Promicromonospora sp. Populi: one gene and its partner. The protein of the gene in region 1 binds, or shares a complex with, the protein of each later gene. Links are inferred from orthologs where the notes say so. Each region holds a gene or a part of one and is shown in the gene's direction. Other genes may lie near its edges.

Region 1 (3,291 bases):
ATCCTGAAGGCCGACGGCGAGCCTCGTGGCACCCGCATCTTCGGCCCGGTTGGCCGTGAGCTGCGTGACAAGCGGTTCATGAAGATCATCTCGCTCGCTCCGGAGGTGCTCTGACCATGGCGAAGATCAAGAAGGGCGACCAGGTCATCGTGATCTCGGGTCGCGACAAGGGCAAGACCGGCCGCGTGCTGGAAGTCCTCAAGGACTCCGACCGCCTCGTGGTCGAGGGTGTTCAGCGCGTCACGAAGCACACCAAGGTGGGCCAGTCGCAGCGCGGCACCCGCACCGGTGGCATCGAGACCGTCGAGGCGCCGATCCACGTGAGCAACGTGATGATCGTCGACCCGGAGTCCAAGAAGGGCACCCGGGTCGGGTACCGCGTCGAGAAGGTGGAGCGCGACGGTCGTGAGAAGACCGTTCGCATCCGCGTCGCGAAGCGCTCCGGGAAGGACATCTGATGACTGAGACGACCATCGAGGCCCCGGCCCAGCCGCGCCTCAAGCAGAAGTACCGCGAGGAGATCCTCTCGGCGCTGATCGAGGAGTTCGGCCACAAGAACGTGCACCAGGCCGGCGGTCTCACAAAGATCGTCGTGAACATGGGTGTCGGCGACGCGGCCAAGGACTCGAAGCTCATCGAGGGGGCCATCAAGGACCTCTCGGCGATCACCGGTCAGAAGCCGCAGGTCACCAAGGCTCGTAAGTCCATCGCGCAGTTCAAGCTGCGTGAGGGCATGCCGATCGGCGCGCACGTCACGCTTCGCGGTGACCGTATGTGGGAGTTCCTGGACCGCCTGCTGGCGACCGCGCTGCCGCGTATCCGCGACTTCCGGGGTCTGTCGCCCAAGCAGTTCGACGGCCACGGCAACTACACCTTCGGTCTCACGGAGCAGTCGATGTTCCACGAGATCGACCAGGACAAGATCGACCGGGTCCGCGGTATGGACATCACGGTCGTGACGACGGCGACGACCGACGACGAGGGCCGCTCTCTGCTGCGCCGTCTCGGCTTCCCCTTCAAGGAGAACTGACATGGCGAAGAAGGCCCTGATCAACAAGGCGGCCGCCAAGCCGAAGTTCGCGGTTCGCGCCTACACCCGGTGCCAGAAGTGCGGTCGCCCGCACTCCGTTTACCGCAAGTTCGGACTGTGCCGTATCTGCGTCCGGGAGATGGCCCACCGCGGCGAGCTCCCCGGCGTCACCAAGAGCAGCTGGTAACACAACTACGTCGTAGGTCTGTTCGGCCCCACAAGGCAGTTCGGATACCCCGGCGAGGAAGGGCAAGAGCCCGATGACTATGACCGACCCGATCGCAGACATGCTGACCCGTCTGCGTAACGCGAACTCGGCGCACCACGACACGGTCACCATGCCGTCGTCGAAGCTGAAGACGCACATTGCTGAGATCCTGCAGGCCGAGGGCTACATCTCCGGCTGGAACGTTGAGGACGCCCAGGTGGGCAAGGCCCTGACGATCGAGCTGAAGTACGGCCAGAACCGCGAGCGTGCCCTGGCGGGCGTGCGTCGCATCTCGAAGCCCGGTCTGCGGGTGTACCGCAAGTCCACCGAACTGCCCAAGGTGCTCGGCGGCCTGGGCGTGGCGATCCTGTCCACGTCCTCCGGCCTGCTGACCGACCGACAGGCACAGGCCAAGGGCGTCGGCGGCGAAGTCCTCGCCTACGTCTGGTAATCCGGAAAGGAGAAAACGCCAATGTCTCGAATCGGCAAGCTTCCCGTTCCGGTCCCAGCCGGCGTGGATATCACACTCAGCGGCGCGCTCGTGACCGTGAAGGGCCCCAAGGGTTCTCTCGAGCACACAGTGCCCGCCCCCATCAATGTCGCTCAGGAGGACGCCCAGCTTGTGGTGTCCCGCCCGGACGACGAGCGGACCTCCCGTGCGCTGCACGGCCTGACCCGCACCCTGATCGCCAACATGATCATCGGTGTGACGCAGGGCTACGAGAAGAAGCTCGAGATCGTCGGTACTGGTTACCGCGTCGTGGCGAAGGGCTCGGGCCTTGAGTTCGCGCTCGGCTTCAGCCACCCCGTTGTCATCGAACCCCCCGCAGGTGTCACGTTCGCAGTCGAGAGCGCTACCAAGTTCTCCGTCTCGGGCATCGACAAGCAGCAGGTCGGCGAGGTCGCAGCGAACATTCGCAAGATCCGCAAGCCCGAGCCCTACAAGGGCAAGGGCGTGCGGTACGCCGGCGAGAACGTCCGCCGCAAGGTCGGAAAGGCTGGTAAGTGACGATGGCTATCAAGATCCTGGGCAAGGGCAAGGCCGTCGCACGTCAGCGCCGTCACCTGCGCCTGCGCAAGAAGATCACCGGCACCGCCGTTCGTCCGCGTCTGGTTGTCACCCGCTCCTCGCGCCACATGGTGGCGCAGGTCGTGGACGACAAGCTGGGCCGGACCGTCGCCTCGGCGTCGACCCTCGAGGCCGACCTGCGTGCGTTCGACGGCGACAAGACCGCCAAGGCCCGCAAGATCGGCGAGCTCGTGGCCGAGCGTGCCAAGGCTGTCGGCGTCGACACCGTCGTGTTCGACCGCGGCGGCAACAAGTACCACGGTCGCGTCGCTGCTGTGGCTGACGGCGCCCGCGAGGGCGGTCTGGCCCTGTGATGACCAACGCACGGAAGAAGAGGAATCTCTGATGGCTGCAGGGCAGCGCAGCGGCGCCCCCCAGGGTGCCGCCACCGAGAACAAGGACCGTAACGACCGCCGTGGTGGCGGGCGTGGCGGCGACCGTCGCGGGGCGCGCGAGGAAAAGAGCGCCTTCATCGAGAAGGTCGTCTCCATCAACCGCGTCTCCAAGGTCGTCAAGGGCGGCCGCCGCTTCAGCTTCACCGCGCTCGTCGTGGTGGGCGATGGTGACGGCACCGTCGGCGTCGGCTACGGCAAGGCCAAGGAGGTGCCCGCGGCGATCGCCAAGGGCGTCGAGGAGGCGAAGAAGAGCTTCTTCCGCGTCCCTCGTATCCAGGGCACCATTCCGCACCCCATCCAGGGTGAGGCTGCTGCCGGCGTCGTGTTCCTGCGCCCGGCGTCGCCGGGTACCGGTGTTATCGCCGGTGGTCCGGTGCGCGCCGTGCTGGAGTGCGCCGGCATCCACGACGTGCTGAGCAAGTCGCTCGGTTCGTCGAACGCGATCAACATCGTGCACGCCACGGTCGCGGCCCTGCAGGGCCTCGAGGAGCCGGCTGCTGTTGCCGCTCGTCGTGGTCTCCCGCTCGAGCACGTGGCTCCGGCCGCGCTGCTCCGCGCGCAGGCCGTCGGCCGTGCCGAGTCGACTGCG
Region 2 (3,225 bases), 2.1 Mb from region 1 along the record:
GCCCGGCCCGGCGCGATGCTCAGCATCGCCACCACCACCGAGACGGCCAGCAGCACCATCTGGGTCGGGTCGAGGCCGAGCGTGAGCGGCCCGCCCATCCAGATCATCGCGATGGCGACGGTGGGGATGGTCAGGCCGATCGACGCCATCGCGGAGCCGTAGGCGAGGTTGAGGCTGGTCTGCACCCGGTCGCGCGCGGCGTTGCGAACCGCGGCGATCGACTCGGGCGCGAGCACCAGCAGCGCGATCACAACGCCGACGACGCCGTAGGGCAGGCCGGCCGCCTCCACCCCGTACTCGATGGTCGGGGAGAGCATCTTGGCCAGGAACACCACGGAGACCAGCGCGACCAGCAGCAGCGCGACGCTGTACCAGGCCTCCTTGGTGGCCGGCGGGTCGGCGTGGTCGTCGCCGTCCGCGTCGAGGAGTCCCGTGACCCGGCCGTGCTCGTCGCTGGAGACCGGCAGGAAGAAGTCGCGGTGCCGCACCGTCTGCGTGAACACGAATGCCCCGTACAGCAGCAGCGACGCGACGGCGGCGAAGCCGAGCTGGAAGGCGGTGTAGGCGCCGTCGTCCGCCGACGTGGTGAAGCGGGGCAGGACCAGGGTGACCGCGGCCAGCGCGATCACGGTGGCCAGCGCCGACCCGGTGCCCGAGGCGTTGAAGCTCACCAGGTGGTGCTTGCTCGCCCCCACGAGCAGGGCGAGCCCGACGATCCCGTTGAACGTGATCATCACCGCGGCGAAGACCGTGTCGCGGGCGTACGTGCTCGACGCTTCGCCGCCGCTGCTCATCAGCATGAGGATCAACCCCACCTCGATCACGGTCACCGCGACCGCGAGGATGAGGGAGCCGAACGGCTCGCCGACCTTGTGCGCCACCACCTCCGCGTGGTGCACCGCCGCGACCACCGCGCCGACCAGTGCCGCTCCGATCGCCGCCAGGATCGCCGGGTGGTCGTGGTTGCTCCATGTGACCACGAGGAGCACCAGGGCAAGGATCGGGACCACCACGGTCCACTGGAAGCGGCCTCTCAGCGTCCTGGTACTCATGGGTCGGATTCTAAGGTGCCCGATCAGAACGTTTCGGGGCCGACGGCGGGCGTTGTCGGTGTCACACCAAGCCGCTCCGCGAGGCACCCGGTGCTCTGGTAACCTTGGAGGTCGCGTGTCCGCCCAGGTCGGCGGGCACAGTCGCAGCTCCTCTCCACGGGTCCCCACCCCAGTCCCGGAACTGCGACCGCCCTCTACGACCTATCCGCTCGCCGACAGGCGAACACACCAGGAAGTCCACTCGTGGCAAACATCAAGTCCCAGATTAAGCGCATCAAGACGAACGAGAAGGCTCGTCTGCGCAACAAGTCCGTCAAGTCGGAGCTGAAGACCCACGTGCGCAAGGTGCGCGAGGCCGTCGCAGCCGGCGACAAGGAGACCGCGACGGTCACCCTTGCCACCGCGTCGCGCAAGCTCGACAAGGCTGTCGCCAAGGGCGTCATCCACTCGAACCAGGCCGCGAACCGCAAGTCGGCTCTCGCGAAGTCGGTCGCGGCTCTCTGAGCCCACTTCGTCAGACGCCGTTCGCCCCTCGCGGGTGAACGGCGTCTTTCGTGCGCCTGGGCTCGGGCTGCGCCGCGTCAGCGGCGGGAGCGCGCGATGGTCATGACCGCGCGCTCCACCGCGAACACCGCGTCCCTGGCCTCGCCCTTGACGTCGGCGTCGGCCTGCGCGACGGCGGAGATCGCCGCCGCCAGGCCCTCCGGCGTCCAGCTGCGCAGGTCCTTGCGGGCACGGTCGATCTGCCAGGGCGCCATGCCCAGGTCCCGCGCGCCGGGCCCGCCGCCGCGCATCGCGGCGACCTTCGCCAGGTTGCGGAGCCGCAGCGCCAGCGCAGCGACGATCGGCACCGGGTCGAGGCCGGTGTCCAGTGCGTGCCGCAGGAGCGCGACGGCGCCGCCGGTGTCGCCGGCCACCGCGGCATCGGCGACCCGGAAGCCCGTGGCCTCGACGCGGCCGCCGTAGTACCGGTTCACCGTGTCGGCCGTGATGGTGCCGGTGGTGTCGGCGATCAGCTGCGCGCAGGCCGAGGCGAGCTCGCGCAGGTCGTTGCCGAGTGCGTCCACGAGGGCGCGCACCGCCTCGGCGTCGGCCCGGCGGCGTGCCGCCTTGAACTCCCCCATCACAAATGACGCCTTCTCCGCGTCCTTCGTCACCGGCTCGCAGACCATGACCGGCGCGCCCGACTTCGTGACCGTGTCGAGCATCTTCTTGCCGCGCTGCCCGCCGCCGTGCACCACCACGACTGTCGTCTCCTCGTCGGGTGCGGCGACGTATCCGATGAGGTCGGCCATCAGATCCTCGGTGCCCGACTCCGTCGAGCGGACCACGACCACCTTGGCCTCACCGAACAGGGACGGGCTCGCCGCGACCAGCAGCTGGCCCGCGCCGTACGTGGCGCCCTCCAGCTCGACCTTCTCGACCTCGGGGTCGCGCTCCCGCACGAGCGCCACGACGCCGTCCACCGCCCGCTCGGTCAGGAGCGGCTCGGCCCCGCGCACCAGCACGATCGGAGCCACCGTGGGCTCGTCCCAGCTACGGCCGGAGGGAACGGTGGCGGTACGGCGCTTGGTCGCTGGAGGCACGGACACAGCCTGCCACGCGACACCGACAGTCACTCCCAGAGCAGGTCGGCCAGCGCGATCCGTCCGCCGTCGGTCCACGCGTTCGCGATCACGCAGGCGCCCGCCTCGGCGCAGTCCGCAGCGCCCCCACCGACGAGCCGGATCTCTCGCTGGACGGGCAGCCGCGTGGCCACGGAGCCCGCACGGTCGGCCACCACGCGCTTCCCCTCGTCGTACAGGCAGTTGTCCCCGTCCACGCCGCCGCCCGACGTCGTGGCGCACTGCACGATCCGCACGGCCATACCGGGCGCGTAGCCGCGCCCCGTCACGGTGACACGGCCGTCGGAAGCGCCGAGCTCCTGCTCGGACAGCTCGAGCGTCGGGGCCTCCGGCGGTTCGGCCCCGTCGGGCAGCGGGGCCGGCGCCGCCGCGAGCACCCGGTCCGAAAGGTCAGCGACAGCCAGGGTGCAGGGGTCGCCGGTGCAGTCCACCTCGGACACCGAGCCGACGTTGACGAACGCCCTGACCTGCCGGGTCGCCGAGAAGCCGCCGCGGGCGTCCGCGATCACCTGCTCGCTGGTCGACATGTCGCAGTCGTCGAGGGCGCT

Evidence for each region.
Region 2: rpsH (region 1) and rpsT share a complex: the UniProt entries of both Bacillus subtilis proteins name them as parts of the 30S ribosomal subunit. The link is inferred for Promicromonospora sp. Populi from one-to-one orthologs.

Annotation. Positions count from the first base shown.
Region 1 is NZ_CP163528.1:4,388,827-4,392,117, forward strand. What follows is about bases 11-2,989. They hold rpsH (30S ribosomal protein S8), read left to right. Parts: upstream 11-1,290; coding sequence 1,291-1,689; downstream 1,690-2,989. Other genes in these bases: rplN (50S ribosomal protein L14), read left to right, coding at 11-114; rplX (50S ribosomal protein L24), read left to right, coding at 117-458; rplE (50S ribosomal protein L5), read left to right, coding at 458-1,030; AB1046_RS19880 (type Z 30S ribosomal protein S14), read left to right, coding at 1,032-1,217; rplF (50S ribosomal protein L6), read left to right, coding at 1,711-2,247. Also shown: more of rplN, read left to right, coding at 1-10; more of rpsE, read left to right, coding at 2,990-3,291. UniProt on the Bacillus subtilis protein: One of the primary rRNA binding proteins, it binds directly to 16S rRNA central domain where it helps coordinate assembly of the platform of the 30S subunit.
Region 2 is NZ_CP163528.1:2,262,118-2,265,342, forward strand. Bases 13-2,925 are described here. They hold rpsT (30S ribosomal protein S20), read left to right. Parts: upstream 13-1,295; coding sequence 1,296-1,556; downstream 1,557-2,925. Other genes in these bases: AB1046_RS10320 (calcium:proton antiporter), read right to left, coding at 13-1,052; holA (DNA polymerase III subunit delta), read right to left, coding at 1,634-2,638; AB1046_RS10335 (neocarzinostatin apoprotein domain-containing protein), read right to left, coding at 2,668-2,925. In the rest of the region: more of AB1046_RS10320, read right to left, coding at 1-12; more of AB1046_RS10335, read right to left, coding at 2,926-3,225. UniProt on the Bacillus subtilis protein: Binds directly to 16S ribosomal RNA.